Regions from separate parts of the Niveibacterium sp. COAC-50 genome, predicted to be linked through region 1. Evidence: predicted binding sites of a transcription regulator. Region 1 holds the regulator's gene; each other region holds the start of a gene.
The links. The regulator FNR, encoded in region 1, switches genes on or off when oxygen is low (the NO sensors DNR and NnrR bind a similar motif). The targets are predictions, from matches to a motif close to TTGANCTAGNTCAA.
Positions count from the first base shown of each region.

Region 2: the regulator FNR is predicted to act here: its motif matches at 1,341-1,354, upstream of HH302_RS09290 (hemerythrin domain-containing protein).
Region 3: the regulator FNR is predicted to act here: its motif matches at 1,557-1,570, upstream of HH302_RS16225 (ribonucleoside triphosphate reductase).
Region 4: the regulator FNR is predicted to act here: its motif matches at 2,185-2,198, upstream of HH302_RS07815 (hemerythrin domain-containing protein).

Region 1 covers NZ_JABCJM010000003.1:375,225-379,191, reverse strand. Annotated here, with positions in the region: gene HH302_RS14920 (alpha/beta hydrolase) at 1-431, shown strand, start outside; gene HH302_RS14915 (SirB2 family protein) at 440-820, shown strand; gene fnr (fumarate/nitrate reduction transcriptional regulator Fnr) at 821-1,561, opposite strand; gene hemN (oxygen-independent coproporphyrinogen III oxidase) at 1,657-3,051, shown strand; gene HH302_RS14900 (sulfite exporter TauE/SafE family protein) at 3,113-3,820, shown strand; gene HH302_RS14895 (universal stress protein) at 3,834-3,967, shown strand, end outside.
Region 2 covers NZ_JABCJM010000002.1:392,407-396,373, forward strand. Annotated here, with positions in the region: gene HH302_RS09285 (peptide MFS transporter) at 1-622, opposite strand, end outside; gene HH302_RS09290 (hemerythrin domain-containing protein) at 745-1,284, opposite strand; gene HH302_RS09295 (sugar ABC transporter permease) at 1,429-2,589, opposite strand; gene xylG (D-xylose ABC transporter ATP-binding protein) at 2,628-3,967, opposite strand, start outside.
Region 3 covers NZ_JABCJM010000004.1:146,058-150,024, forward strand. Annotated here, with positions in the region: gene HH302_RS16215 (mechanosensitive ion channel family protein) at 1-53, shown strand, start outside; gene HH302_RS16220 (AmpG family muropeptide MFS transporter) at 98-1,438, opposite strand; gene HH302_RS16225 (ribonucleoside triphosphate reductase) at 1,669-3,711, shown strand; gene nrdD (anaerobic ribonucleoside-triphosphate reductase) at 3,733-3,924, shown strand.
Region 4 covers NZ_JABCJM010000002.1:75,003-78,969, forward strand. Annotated here, with positions in the region: gene HH302_RS07805 (M1 family metallopeptidase) at 1-1,207, opposite strand, end outside; gene HH302_RS07810 (hypothetical protein) at 1,480-1,674, shown strand; gene HH302_RS07815 (hemerythrin domain-containing protein) at 1,689-2,093, opposite strand; gene HH302_RS07820 (ABC transporter substrate-binding protein) at 2,377-3,967, shown strand, end outside.

The sequences.
Region 1 (3,967 bases):
AGAATCGCCTGATTGAGGCCGATGCGCTGACCGTCGCTGGCGAGTCGCTCGATCTTGGGCGGATCACCCAACCGCTGTATGCCGTTGCGGCCGAAGACGATCATATTGCCCCGTGGCGGCAAGCATTTCGGGTGGCCAATTTCGTGCGTGGAGACAAGCGCTTCGTGCTGTCGTCCAGCGGGCATATCCTCGGGATCGTCAACCCACCCGTACAGCCGCCGAAACGCGAATACTGGATCGGCACGGCTCACCGGACCGACAGCGCGCATGGTTGGCGTGAGCGCGCCGACCACCACGCCGGAAGTTGGTGGGACGATTGGTTCAGGTGGCTGGACGAGCGTTGCGGTGAGCGTGTCGCACCGCCACCCGTGTGCAACGAAGCCTTTCCTCCGCTTGCCGCTGCTCCTGGTGACTACGTCATGGAACGCTAACGAGGCCGATGGATTACCTGCTGCTCAAACATCTTCACGTCAGTTTCGTGGTGCTCTCGGCAACAGGATTCATCGCCAGAGGTATCGGCGTCCTGATTGATGCGCCTTGGGTGCGCCAGCGTTGGGCGAGGGTGGTTCCGCATATCGTCGATACCGGATTGCTCGCCTCGGCCGTCGCCTTGGCCTGGACCCTTCGCGTAGCGCCGTTTCGTGACGACTGGTTGACCGCGAAGGTGCTTGGCTTGCTTGGCTACATCGTTCTGGGGTCTTACGCGCTCAAGCGCGGGCGCACACGCCAAGCAAAAGCGGCCACATTTGTGGCCGCTTTGTTGGTGCTGGCTTACATCGTGTCGGTCGCGCTGACAAAACGACCGACGCCGTGGTGGTAACTACACGTTCGCGCGGCCAATCAGTCGGCGCAGTCCATCCGCATCCAGAATCTGGATGTGCTTCTGGTGGACGCTGATCAAGCCGTCATCCTGGAATTTGGAGAACGCCCGGCTCACTGTCTCCAGTTTCAGACCGAGGTAAGAGCCTATCTCCTCGCGCGTCATGCGAAGGTGGAACTCCGAAGCGGAGTACCCACGAAGGCGCATGCGTTGCGATAGGTTGATCAGGAATGCAGCCAGACGTTCTTCTGCGCGCATCGACCCGAGCAGCATCATGATGCCTTGCTCGCGGACGATCTCGCGGCTCATGAACTTGTGGAACTGGCGCTGCAGGGGTTCGATGCGGCGCGAGAGTTCTTCGAGCCGTTCGAACGGAATCATGCAGACGTCTGAATCCTCAAGTGCAACCGCATTGCAGACATGCCGATCCGTCGAGATGCCGTCGAGTCCGAGGATCTCTCCGGCCATCTGGAAACCGGTGACCTGATCCCGGCCGTCTTCGGTCAGGATGTCGGTCTTGAAGAAACCGGTGCGAATCGCATAGATTGCTTCGAAAGGCTCCCCAGCACGGTATAAATGCTGCTGCCGCTTGACCTTCTTGCGTGCAGTGATGAGGCCGTCGATCCTTTCAAGATCGACGTCGTCAAGACCAACGGGAAGGCAAAGCTCCTTGAGGTTGCATTGGGTGCACGCGGTGCGAAGATTGACGGCCGTCAGCGGAATCGTGGCGGGTTTTTCCAAGGCGGGTGCTCCAAGTGGGCTAGTTGATGGCAATCAAACGGCTCCGACCGAGTTCATGACACCTTCCGGCATCCACAGAGAGAAAAAAATAAACAATGAATCAGAATGAGCAGACGCCGGTCTTCGACCGCGATCTCATCCAGCGTTTCGACGTTTCCGGCCCGCGCTACACGTCGTATCCGACCGCGGACAGGTTTCACGAGGGCTTTGGACGCAGCGACTACGCAAGACATCTAGGTCTGCGCGCGCAGGGCGGCCTCAAAAAACCCCTCTCATTATATTTCCACATTCCATTCTGCGATACGGTTTGCTTCTACTGCGCGTGCAACAAGATTGTCACGAAGGACCGTAGCAGGGCGGAGCGCTACCTGCGCTATCTTGACAAAGAAATGGGTTTGGTCGCCGGACAGCTCGCCGGCTCGCACGATGTTTCACAAATGCACTGGGGCGGCGGCACACCGACCTTCCTGTCGGACAGCGAGATCCGCGAATTGTTTCGTTCGATCCGCCGGCATTTCAACCTGACGCCCGGTGGCGAGTACTCGATCGAGGTAGACCCGCGCCGCGTTTCCGCTGAAACCGTTGCGCTGCTTGGGGCCGAGGGCTTCAACCGGATGAGCGTCGGTGTTCAGGATTTTGACCCGATCGTCCAGAAAGCCGTCAACCGCATCCAGTCTGTTGAGGAAACCGCGGCGGTCATCGCGGCCGCGCGCGCGAATGGTTTCCGTTCGGTCAGTATCGATCTGATCTACGGATTGCCGTTCCAGAGCGTCGAGCGCGTCAGCCAGACGCTGGATCGCGTGCTGGAGATCGCCCCGGACCGTCTTGCACTCTACAACTATGCCCACCTGCCGACGCGCTTCATGCCGCAACGGCGGATCAATGCGGGCGACTTGCCGAGTGCGGACCAGAAACTCGAGATCCTGGGCATGGCGATTTCGAAGCTGACTGACGCGGGCTACGTGTTCATCGGCATGGACCACTTCGCGCGGCCGGACGACGAGATGGCCGTGGCTCAGCGCAACGGGCGTTTGTATCGCAACTTCCAGGGCTATTCAACGCACTCGGACTGCGATCTGTTGGGCTTCGGCGTTTCCTCCATTGGCAAGGTAGGCCCGGCCTACGCACAGAGTGCGAAGACGCTTGAGGCCTACTACGAGATGCTCGATCGTGACGAGCTCCCTGTCGTCCGTGGCTACGAGATGACGTTCGACGATCAGCTTCGTTACGCGGTTATTCAGAGTCTGATGTGCCACTTCTCGCTGGATTACGCGGCGTTTGAGCAGGCCTGGGGCATCACGTTCTCCGAGTATTTTGCCGACGAGATCGAAGCGCTGCGGGCCCATGAGCGTGATGGCCTGTGCATCGTTGGCAAGAAGGGGGTCGAGGTAACGACGCCGGGTCGCATGCTGGCGCGCGTATTGGCCATGGCGTTTGACGCGCATTTGCGCGGTGATCGCGAAGTCGTCCGCTACTCCAAGGTGATTTGAGCCTCGGCCGGCCGCTACACTTGCGGATTGCCCTGAATGGGCTGCACCGGGATGTTGTGTGATGCCTGAAGCGGGATACCTTGCCGCGACGCTGATCGGTCTGCTGGGTGGAACCCACTGCGTGGGCATGTGCGGAGGGCTGGTTGCTGCGCTTACCGTCAATGCGCCTGGGCAGTCGCGACGCATTTGGCCGATCCATTTGGCCTACAACCTGGGCCGCATCACCAGCTATACCCTCGCCGGTGCGCTGCTGGGCGCGATCGGTTCGACTGGTTTCCTGCTGAATCGCCTGCTGCCCATCCAGATTACGTTCTACGTGCTGGCGAACCTTTTGCTGGTGCTGTTAGGGCTTTACCTGGCGGGCGTCACCGCGCCCCTCGCACCCATCGAGCGGCTCGGCGGCCGCTTGTGGGCAAGGTTACGGCCGTATGGGGCGCGATTCATCCCCGCCCGGACGCCACTCAACGCCTATCCGCTCGGGCTGGTTTGGGGATTCGTCCCTTGCGGCCTCGTCTACAGCATCCTTGCGACGGCTTTGGTGTCAGGCTCCGCCGCGCGCGGTGCGGTGCTGATGTTGTCATTCGGTTTGGGGACCTTGCCCAACCTGATGCTCGCTGGCCTGTTTGCCGCCCGCTTGCGGAGCTGGCTGCAACGGACGTGGCTCCGGTTCGGCGCCGGGCTTGTCGTGCTTGGCTTTGGGGTGTTTGGGCTCGCCAACGCTGCCACGCTGGGTGGCAAGTTGTGGCAAGGCGTCATCTGCCACGTATAAGAAAGGGATCGCGATGAAAATCCTGCTCGCTACTGACGGTTCTGCGGCTTCGCTTGCCGCGGTGGATGCGCTGCTGCGCGCTGTAAAGTTCTTCGCCGCGCCGCCCGCGATCGTTCTGGTAACGGTACACAACCCGGTACCGATGAC
Region 2 (3,967 bases), on a different contig from region 1:
GACCGGCACGCAGACCGGCATCGCCGAGCAAGTGTTGCCAGCGCAGCAGCGTGAACACACCAATTGCCATGCCCACACCAGCCGAGGCGAAGCCCCAGTGCCAGCCCAGCTTTTCGCCCAGCGTGCCGGCGACCAGCGGCGAAAAAAAGGCACCAAGGTTGATGCCCATGTAGAAGATCGTATAGCCACCGTCGCGGCGCGGATCGTGCTCGCGATAGAGCTGGCCGACCATCGTCGAGGTATTCGGCTTGAAGAAACCATTGCCGAGAATCAGCAAGCCGAGCGCGAGGTGGAGCAAGGGCTCGAACGCCATCGCGAAATGGCCCAGCATCATGATCAGGCCACCAATGACAGCCCCCTGCCGCAAGCCAAGGTACTTGTCCGCAAGGTAGCCGCCCAGCAGTGGCGTGAGGTAGACCAGGCCGGTATAGATGCCGTACAGCTCCAGCGCATCCTTGCGCTCATAGCCCAGCGCATTGACCAGATAGAGCACCAGCAGTGCTCGCATGCCGTAGTAGGAGAAGCGCTCCCACATCTCGGTGAAGAAGATGACCTTGAGACCGGGCGGGTGGCGCTCGAACTCGTCAGCGGCGGGGACTGCCGGATGCACGATGGCGGACATGGGTTCTTTTCTATTGTGGTTGGGGCCGGGTAGGCCGAAAAGAAGACGGCGCTCCGGTGGGAGCGCCGCGATTGTCGCATTCTGCTGCGGGGGGCGCAGCCCCCCGATTCGCATGGAACCGCTCAGTGGCCGTGACAGCCGCCGCTGCCGTCGCACGCATGAGCCGCATCGCCATCATGGCTGTGACAGTGTTCGCCGTCTTCATGATCGTGATCGTGGTTCTTGCAGGCGTGCGAGCCACCGCAGGGCGAGGCGATCGGCGCCTGATCGATGTCGGCCATCGTCAGGCCGTTCTTCAGCATGGCGGCCAGCGCAGCATCCATGCTCGCAGCGTGATGGCGGAACCATACCGGCAGCTCTTCGGCCAAGCGGCGGCCAAGCCCGAAGTCACCTTTGTCCAGCTCGCTGCGCACCGCGCGCATCACGCCCAGCACACGCTCATGCTCATTGCGATGGCAGCCCGGGAAACCGATCGCTTCGGCCCAGGCGTTTTCCTGCTCGAAGTGGGCAACACAGTGCTCGATCAGCGCGTCGAGCGTGGCTGCAAGGTCGGCATCGGTCGCCATGCACATCGCGTTGACCGCGGCGGCAAAGTCTTCGTGGGTGGCATCCATCTCGGCATGGCCGAGCACGAGTTCTGGCGTCAGTTCAAATGCGGCCATGGCGGCCTCCTGCAATGCAAAGTCGGGCAGTTTAAGCGAAGCGGCGCGCCGGCGAGGTGACCCGAGTCAACGTAAAAAGGGGGCGCATAGCGCCCCCGCAAGGCATCCGGGAGGAGACCCGGAGAGCCGACTACAAGCGAACTATTAGCGTTCGTTGGAGCCCGACATCACATCGACCCAGACCGCCAGCAGCAGGATGCTGCCCTTGACGATCATCTGCCAGAAAGTTTCCACGCCGAGCATCGACATGCCGTTGTCGAGGCTGGTCATGATCAGTGCGCCGATCATCGCGCCGGACACCGTGCCGGCACCACCGCGCATCGACGTACCGCCGATGAAGCAGGAGGCGATCGCGTCAAGCTCACCCATGTTACCGGCCGAAGGCGAACCCGAGGCCAGGCGTGCCGTGGTGGTCAGGCCGGCGAAGGCGCACATCAGACCCATGATGCCGAAGATCGACATCTTGATGAACTGCACATTCACACCAGAGAGGCGGGTCGCTTCAAGGTTGGAGCCGATCGCATAGATGCGACGACCGAACACCGTGCTGTTGGCCATGAAGCTGAACACACCGGCCACCACCAGCAGAACCAGCACCGGCACCGGCACACCCTGGTAGGACTCCAGCGTATGAACGAAGCCGAAGATCAGCGCGCCGGTCACACCGAGCTTGATCGCGTCCTGCCACATCGGCGCGACAGTCAGGTTGTATTTGGCGCGGTTGGTACGGGTACGCAGGCTGATGAAGACCAGCACCGCGAACAACACGAGCGCGAGGATGTAGCCGATGTTGGCCGGCAGGTAGGCCTGACCGATCGCGATGAGCCCTTCGGATTCGACCGGCACCGTGGAACCCTGTGTCAGGCCGACCAGGATGCCGCGGAAGGCCAGCATGCCCGCGAGACCGACGATGAAGGACGGCACACGCAGGTAAGACACCCAGTAGCCGTTCATCAGACCGACCAGGACACCGGCAAAACACACGATCGCAATCGTGCCCGCAACCGGCACCTTGTAGGTCGCATCCAGCACGGCCGCGAGACCGCCGAGCAAACCGAGCAGCGAGCCAACCGACAGATCGATTTCACCCGCGATGATCACGAACACCATGCCGGAAGCCAGCATGCCGGTGATCGCCATCTGCCGCAGCAGGTTGGAGAAGTTGCGTGACGTGAGGAAGGACGAGCCGTCCGCAGTCATCGTCATGTAGCCAAAGAAGGACCAGATCACGACGATCGCGATCCCCAGCGCCAGGACTTTGTACTTCCCGAATAGTGTTTTGATGTTCTTGGCAACGGAACTCATTTGGTGTGCCTCTGTAGTTTTTTTAGTGGTCTTGCGAATCAGGCTGCAAGCGATTGTTCGGATTGGCCCAAGGCGGCAGTCAGCACCTGTTCCTGCGTCAGGCCCTGATTGACGAAGTCGCCGCGCAGCTTGCCTTCGCCCATCACCAGCACGCGGTCACTGATGCCCAGCACTTCCGGCAGCTCGGAGCTGATCATGATGATCGAGAGCCCCTGCTTGACCAGCTCGAACATGAGCTTGTAGATCTCGTACTTCGCACCGACGTCGACGCCGCGCGTCGGCTCATCGAGGATCAGCACCTTCGGGTTGGGCAGCAGCATCTTCGAGACCACCGCCTTTTGCTGGTTACCGCCCGAGAGGCCGCGGATCTGCAGCAGCGGCGTCGCTGTCTTGATGCGCATCCGCGCAATCGACTGCTGAATCGTGTGCATCTCGGCCTCGGCGTCGATACGACCCATGTGGGCGTAGCTCGGCAACGTCGAAATCGTGATGTTGTGGCCCACGCCCATCAGCGGCACGATGCCATGGCGCTTGCGGTCTTCCGGCACCATGCAGATGCCCTGCTCGACAGCGTCCTTCGGCGAATTCACATGCAGCGGCTTGCCTTCGAGCGTCATCTCGAGCGAGTGATGGCCCGCGTAGTAGCCGAAGATCGCCATCGCGAGCTCGGTACGCCCGGCGCCCACCAGCCCTGCAACGCCCAGGATCTCGCCCTTGCGCAGCTGGAAGGAAACGTTATCCACCCGCTTGCGCTTCGGATTGTTCACGTCGTAGCAGGTGACGTTCTTCGCTTCGAAGATCACCTCACCGATCGGGTGTTCTTCGCGCGGGAAGAGGTTCTTGATTTCGCGGCCGACCATCATCGTGATGATCTCGTTGGTGTCCATTTCGGACATCGGCCGGGTGCCGACGTGGGTGCCGTCGCGGATCACGGAAATCGTGTCGCAGACCTCGGCAATCTCGTCGAGCTTGTGGCTGATCATCACGCAGGCCACGCCCTTCTTCTTCAGATCCTTGATGATGTCGAGCAGGATCTGCGTTTCGGACTTGGTCAGCGATGAGGTCGGCTCATCGAGAATCAGCAGCTTGGCCTTCTTGTTGAGGGCCTTGGCGATCTCGATCAGTTGCTGGTGACCACCGCCGTAGTGCATCACCGGCAGCGCCACGTTGATGTCAGGCATCTTCAGTTCGTGCATCAGCTCTTCGGCGCGCTGATACATCGCCGAATAGTTCATGCGGCCACCGGGCAGCGTGATCTCGTTGCCCATGAAGATGTTCTCGGCGACCGAGAGCTGCGGTACGAGCATCAATTCCTGGTGGATGATGACGATACCGGCTTCTTCGGTTTCGCGGATGGTACGGGCCTTGAGCTCCTGGC
Region 3 (3,967 bases), on a different contig from region 1:
GCGCCGCAGGCTACCCGGTGCCGGAGCAGCACTTCCACGTACGCCAGGGCTGATCGGCCCCACCCAGCGAAACGGCGGCCCGCGGGCCGCCGTTGTTTTATCCGTTGCTGGACTCTGGCGCGGGTTCTCGCCAGGGCGCCACCTGCACCAGCAGCAGCATGCCGGGCAACGCCAGTGCAAAGCACAGCGCGAAGAAGCCCACCCAGCCCAACTGCTCCACCAGCACGCCGGCAAACGCGTTGATCACCGTGCGCGGCACCGCCATCAGGCTGGTGAACAGCGCGAACTGCGTCGCCGCGTAGGCCGGATTGGTCGTGCGGGCGATGAAGGCGACGAAGGCCGTGGTGCCAAGGCCGACGCCGAACGCCTCGACGCCGATCACCAGGCCGAGCTGCAACACATGCAGGCCGGCGGGCTGCTGCCACAGCATCGCCCAGGAGAAATCCGGCAGCGCCAGCATCGCCGCGATGTCGCCGGGCCCTGGCCCCAGCCATGCGAGCCATGCGAAACCCAGAATCGCCACCGCCTGCGCCACGCCAAAGACCCACAGCGCCCGGTTGATGCCAAGGCGGATCATCCACACGCCGCCGAGCAGCCCCCCCGCCACACTGCACCACAGGCCGGCGTTCTTCGCGACGATGCCGATGTCCGTTTTGGTAAAGCCCATCTCAAGGTAAAACGGCGTCGCCAGCGCGGTGGCAAGTGAATCGCCGAGCTTGTAGAAGAAGATGAAGCCGAGCACCAGCGCCGCACTGCGCCAGCCATGCCGCTGCATGAACTCGTGAAAGGGCTCCACCACCGCATCACGCAAGGTGCGCGGCGCCGACCTGGCGGCCGCGGGTTCGCTCACTGCCAGCGACAGCAATGCGCCAGGAATCATGAAGGCCGCGGTGATCGCGAAGACTTCGAACCAGGGCAGATGGTCGGCAAGAAACAATGACAGCGAGCCGGGCACAAGGCCGGCAATCTTGTAAGCATTGACGAAGACCGCGTTGCCGAAGCCCAGCTCCGTTTCGGCCAGCAACTCGCGGCGGTAAGCGTCGATGGCAATGTCTTGCGTTGCCGAAAGGAAGGCGACGAGCGCGGCGAGAATCACGACGGCGCTCAGGTCCGCGACCGGGTTGAGCGAGCCCAGCGCCACTACCGCACCAATCAGCGCCAGCTGCGACAACAGCATCCAACCCCGTCGCCGGCCCAGGCCCGGCACGCCGAAACGGTCGGCGAACGGCGCCCACAGGAATTTCCAGGTGTAGGGAAACTGCACCAGCGCAAACGCGCCGATGGCCTTGAGCGACAGCCCTTCCGTTTTCAGCCAGGCCGGCACGAGATTGAAGAGCAGGAACAGCGGCAGACCTGAACTGAAACCTAGCACGATGCAGATCAGCATCTTGCGGGTCAGCAGGGTCTTCCAGATCGAGGGGGCGGATGCGGTACTCATGGGCGAATTAGAGCATGGCGCCCGCACCGGCCGCGATGCGCTCGCCCGACGCCCGTCATTCTGCAACGCTGCGACGGAGCCGCCGACCCGCGAGCCGCAACCCGAAGAAAGGCGCCACTTGACCGCGATCAAGTGCCCCTGTCATTTCGGGCGACGATGGGTTTTCCGAACTCTGTATACGACATATAGTGCGCCGGAACACAATTCAACACTACAGGTAGTGCATCACCATGAGCACACTTTCGGCCACATCCCAGCCTCTACTCGGCGCCCTGCCCGCGCAAGTCCTCAAACGCGACGGGCGAACCCTGCCCTTCGACGTCGCGAAAATCCGCAAGGCGATCGTGGCCGCCGGCGCGGCATCTGGCGAGTTCGAGGCGGGTGAGGCGGCGCGGCTGACGGCCACGGTGGGCAAGGTGATCGCACACCGTTTCCACGGCGAAACGCCGACGATCGAGGCGATCCAGGACATCGTGGAACAGGTACTCGTCGCCGCGGACTGGTTCGCCACGGCGCGCGCCTACATCGTCTATCGCGAGCAGCGGGCCAAGCTGCGCACCGACCGCCGTGCAGTGGTGGATGCGATCGGCTCGATCAACGAGTACCTCTCGCAGAGCGACTGGCGGGTGCGCGCGAACGCGAACCAGGGCTACTCGCTGGGGGGGCTGATCCTCAATGTCTCGGGCAAGGTGATCGCCAACTACTGGCTCAACCATGTGTATCCGCCGGAAGTGGGCGAGGCGCACAAGCAGGGCGATGTGCACATCCATGATCTGGACATGCTGGCCGGCTACTGCGCCGGCTGGTCGCTGCGCACGCTGCTGCAGGAAGGGCTCAACGGTGTGCCGGGCAAGGTCGAATCGGCGCCGCCAAAGCATCTGGGCAGCGCGGTGGGGCAGATCGTTAACTTCTTCGGCACGCTGCAGAACGAGTGGGCGGGCGCGCAGGCCTTCAGTTCCTTCGACACCTACCTCGCCGCCTTCGTGCGCAAGGACCGCCTCGGCTACGAAGAGGTGCGCCAGTGCATGCAGGAGCTGGTCTACAACCTCAACGTGCCCTCGCGCTGGGGCACGCAGACGCCCTTCACCAACCTGACCTTCGACTGGGTCTGCCCGGAAGACCTGAAGGAGCAGATCCCCTACATCGCGGGCGAGGAAATGCCCTTCGCCTACGGTGATCTGCAGGCGGAGATGGACCTGATCAACCGCGCCTTCATCAACGTGATGATGGAAGGCGACGCCAAGGGCCGTGCCTTCACCTTCCCGATCCCGACCTACAACATCACGCCGGAATTCGACTGGGACCACGCCAACTGTGTGCCGCTGTTCGAGATGACGGCCAAGTATGGTCTGCCCTACTTCCAGAACTTCGTGAACAGCGAGCTCAAGCCGAACATGGTGCGTTCGATGTGCTGCCGGCTGCAGCTCGACCTGCGCGAACTGTTGAAACGCGGCAACGGCCTTTTTGGCTCCGCCGAGCAAACCGGTTCGCTCGGTGTGGTGACGATCAACTGCGCACGCCTGGGCTACCTGCACCGCGGCAACGAGGCCGCGCTGTTCGCGCGCGTCGACGAACTGGTCGAGCTGGCACGCACCAGCCTCGAGATCAAACGCAAGGTGATCCAGCGGCACATGGATGACGGGCTCTTCCCCTACACCCGCCGCTACCTGGGCACGCTGCGCAACCACTTCTCGACCATCGGCATCAACGGCGTGAACGAGATGATCCGCAACTTCACCGACAACGCCGACGACATCACCACCCCCGCCGGCGAAGCGCTCGCCCTGAAGCTGCTCGATCACCTGCGCGCGCGCATGAGCCAGATCCAGGAAGAAACCGGCCACCTCTACAACCTCGAAGCCACGCCGGCCGAGGGTACGACCTACCGCTTCGCAAAAGAAGACCGCAAGCGCTGGCCCGAGATCCTGCAGGCCGGCACCGAGGACCACCCGTACTACACCAACTCGACGCAACTGCCGGTCGGCTTTACCGGCGACCCCTTCGAGGCGCTGGAGCGTCAGGAGGCGATGCAGTCGAAGTACACCGGCGGCACCGTGCTGCACCTGTATCTGGGCGAGCGCATCGATTCCGCCGAGGCCTGCAAACAACTGGTGCGCCGCTCGCTCGAACGCTTCCGGGTGCCCTACATCACCATCTCGCCGACCTTCTCGATCTGCCCCAAGCACGGCTACATCGCCGGCGAACACAAGTTCTGCCCGAAGTGCGACGACGAACTGCTGGCGAAGAAACGCGCTGCCGCGCCCTTGCACTGAACCCCACACAGGAGCCCGAACATGATTCACGAGACCCGTACCGAACGATTCGCCAGCCACCCCGAACTCGACGATGCCGAGCGCCAGCCCTGCGAGATCTGGACCCGTGTGATGGGCTATCACCGCCCGGTCGCCTCCTTCAACCGCGGCAAACAGGGTGAGTTCTACGAACGCCAGTACTTCCGCGAAACCGCGTGCTGCGGCAAGGTCTGAAGCACATGCCGACCGGTGCGTGCGCACCAGCAAACCACCGCGC
Region 4 (3,967 bases), on a different contig from region 1:
AATCGAAGGCTGCGCGATCGCTGGCAACGGCGCGCGCGATCGGCTTCGCGGTGGGCAGCGCATCATCCAGCATGGCCTTGTCGCGCTCGTGCCCGAGGTTATCGAGTGCGCGCCAGGCCGGGTTGAGCTCCCGCGCGGCCTTCACGCCCATCCATTCGGCAAAGGCTTCGTTGAGCCACAGATCGTCCCACCAGGCCATCGTCACCAGGTTGCCGAACCACTGATGCGCGATCTCGTGCGCGATCGTGGTGAAGCTGCCTTCCCGCTGGCGGAAACCGGCGCGGTCGGGATCCATCACGAGCAGGGATTCGCCATAGGTGATCAGCCCCCAGTTCTCCATCGCGCCACGCTTTCCGGGTACCGCCAGCTGATCGAGTTTGGGCAGCGGATAGCGGATGCCGAACCACTGGTGGTAGTAGTCGAGCACCTGCCAGGTGGCGGCCATCGCGTAGCCGGTTTGCTGGCTGAGGCCTTCAGTCGTCCAGATCGCCAGTTCGATGCCGTCGTGCGTGGCGCGGGCCGCCTCGAATTCGCCAACAGCGAGCGCGACCAGATACGACGCCATCTTCGGCGTCGGCATGAAGCGCACTTCCTTTCGGCCGTCGGGCAGACTGCGTTCGCTCGCCTGCGGCATGTTGCCCAACACGGTGAAGCGGGCCGGAGTGCGCACACTGATGTCGAAGCGGGCGCGGAAGACGGGCTCATCGAACAGCGGCATCATTCGGCGCGTGCCGATCGGCTCCATGTCCGTCGCGAGCATCCGCTTCTCGACGCCGTCCGGGGTGCGGTAGCGCGCCACGTACAACCCCTCGCCGTTCTCTTCGATACGGCCCTGCCAGCTCAGGCCCAGCGTGTGCCGCCCTGGCTCCAGCCTGCGCGGCAGCCGGATCGTGATGGTCTGCGCCTGGGCGTCCGCCTCGACGGGCATGGCCTGCGCGACGCCGTCCAGCGCGTCCGCGCGCACCGTCAGTGCATCGGCGTGCAAGACGATCTCACGTGTGGCGCGGCGCAGGTCGAAGCGGATTGTCTGGCGGCCGGAGAAGCTGTCGGCGTAAGGATCGGCGTCCAGCTCGACGCGATAGTCGACCGGCACCACGCTGCGCGACAGCGCGCCCGGTACCTGATCGAGTTTGAAGGCATATGCCGCGCCGGCACACAGCGTCAGGCTCAGGCCGAGAAGGCTGCCGCCAAGTCTGCGCAGGAACATCGTTGTCTCCATCGGGTGCGCTGGCAGGGGGCCAAGCGCCGAGGGCGACAGTTTAGGGCCAGACGCAGCGCTTGCCGGCTCATGCAGCGAGACGCCGCCCTGCAAGGAAGCTGGCACCCGCACAGCGCCGTCGACAACCGGGACGGTGACTCAAGGCTGCCGGGTGCGGCCCGCGAAATTCGTCACGCTTGGCGCGACGCAATCTTTGACAAGCACCTTTGTACAAAACCCGGACAATTGCATCCATCCCCTTTAATGCGCCCGAGGTCTGGATGTCCGCAACGCTCCCCCTTCCCTGTGCAGGACGCTGCCGGCACTTTGCGCCGGAAAGCTCGCATTGCCACCTGCACGGCAAGGGTATCGAAGCGCCATTCGAGCAGCGCTGCGATCACCACGAGGTGATGGAGTCGTTCTCGGTGAGCAGCAATCTTTCGCTGCTCGACGGCCTCGATCTGGACCGGGGCTGACCCCGGCCAGGCAATCAGATCGCGTCCGGATCGAAGGACATGCCGGCGCCGGGTTCCAGCGCCTCCCACACGATGTTTTCTTCAAACGCGACGTGTGCGGTCAATGCCGCGGCAAACGCACGCACGCCTTCCACCGTAGGTGTGGCCAGCGCATCGGCGAGTTCGCGCAGGCGCTCGTGATCGCGCCGCGTGCGCTCAGCCAGCTCGGTTCGCCCTGCCGCCTCCAGGCGCGGCAGCACATGTTTTTCTTCTTCCTCGAAATGCGCCGAGAGTTCGCGCTCGAACGTATCGCGAATCCGCTGCGCAACTGCCGGCAGCGCAGACGGGTCTTCCGGCGTGAGGGCCCGCACCGCGAGTGCGAGCTTGAGCGCCGAAGCGTGTTCGTGAGAAAGATGGATCAGGCGAGGGCTGCGTGTCATGTGTGGTTCTGGCCTAGCGGTTCGGAAGCCCCGTCTGCTTGGACGGGAAAATGGCAGATTCGCATTTAACGGCAAAGTTCTGCACCAAGGATTGAGGCGGATCAAAGCGCGCCGATCGCCGCCAAGGCAGGCATGTTGCTTGCACGGTACCCTCCGAACGCCTACCCTTGCCCGCTTTGCCCGGTACGGCAAGCCCGGACACACGCCGGACGCCCTTGACCGCTGCGCAGCCCAACCGGGCAGCGCGATACCGGGATGCGCCCCATTCAGGAGCCCAGAAACGATGCACATGCCCCAACGGCTTGCATGCTTGATCAGCGCTGCAGCCGCGCTAGCCGGCGCGATCGGCGCATTCGCGGCCGAGGTGCCGCCGGGCACCAAACTCCATCCGGTGCAGGAGATCGTGCGCGGCAATGGAACCGAGCCAGCCACACTCGATCCGAATAAGTCAGAGGGGCGTCCCGAATCGAACATGGCGGTCGAGCTCTTCGAAGGCCTGGTGACACTCAACCCGGACGGCAAGGTGATACCGGGCGTCGCCGAGAAATGGGAGAGCCGGGAAGACGGCCGCGTCTGGCTATTCACGCTACGCAGGACCGCGAAGTGGTCAGACGGCAGCCCAGTGACCGCGCACGACTTCGAGTACTCGTTCAAGCGCATGGTCGATCCGAAGACCGCTTCGCAATACGCTTGGTATCTGGGCAAAGCCAGCAACGTGAAAAACGGTCGCGCCATCGTGGCGGGCAAGGTGCCGCCCTCCGAATTGGGCGTCAAGGCGCTTGGCGACCACACGCTCCAGATCACGCTGGAGAAGCCGGTCTCTTACCTGATTGCCACGCTCTCGCACGGCAGTCTGATGCCGGTACCCCGCAAGGCCATCGAGAAATACGGCGACAAGTGGACCGAGCCCGGCAACATGATCTCCAACGGGGCCTACAAACTGGCCGAGCGCGTCGTCAACGAGCGGATCGTGATGGTGCGCAACCCGCACTACTGGAACAACGCGAAGACGGTGATCGACAAGGTGACCTTCCTGCCGATCGTCAACCAGTCAGCCGAATACCAGCGGTATCGCGCCAACGGCATCGACATGACCGCCGACGGCGGCGTGCCGCCAGAGCAGCTCAAGCAGATCCGCCGCGAGATTCCGAACGAACTGGCAACCTGGCCGCAGTTGGGCACCTACTGCTACGTCTTCAACTTCCGCAAGAAGCCTTTCGACGACGTGCGGGTGCGCAAGGCCCTCTCGCTGGCGCTGCAGCGCGAGGTGATCGCGCAAAAGCTGGTCGGCACTGGCGAGACCCCCGCCTACAGCTTCACCCCAGAAACCGCTGAAGGGTATTCGCCGATCGAGCACGATTGGCAACGCTGGACGCAAGCCCAACGCGAAGACGAGGCGCGTCGCCTGCTCGCTGCGGCGGGGTATACCAAGGCGCGTCCGCTCCGCTTCGAGCTTCTGTACAACACCAATGAACAGCACAAGAAGATCGCGCTGGCGGCGGCGTGGATGTGGCGCCGCATCGGTCCGGTGGAAGTGGTGTTGGTAAATCAGGAGTGGAAGACCTTTCTCGACTCCCGCAACCGCGGCGACTTCGAAGTCTCGCGCTACGCGTGGATTGCCGATTACAACGAACCGTCGACGATGCTCGACCTGTTCCACTCCCAGCATGGCAACAACGACGGCAAGTACAACAACCCGCAGTACGACGCAATCATGGACCGCGCCAAGAGCACGCTCGATGCTGGCGAACGAACACGCCTTTACCAGGATGCCGAACGGATTCTGGCGAGGGACTTTCCGACTGTTAACGTTTACCACTACAGCAACCGCCACCTGATCAAACCATGGGTCAAGGGCTACGGCCACAACCCGG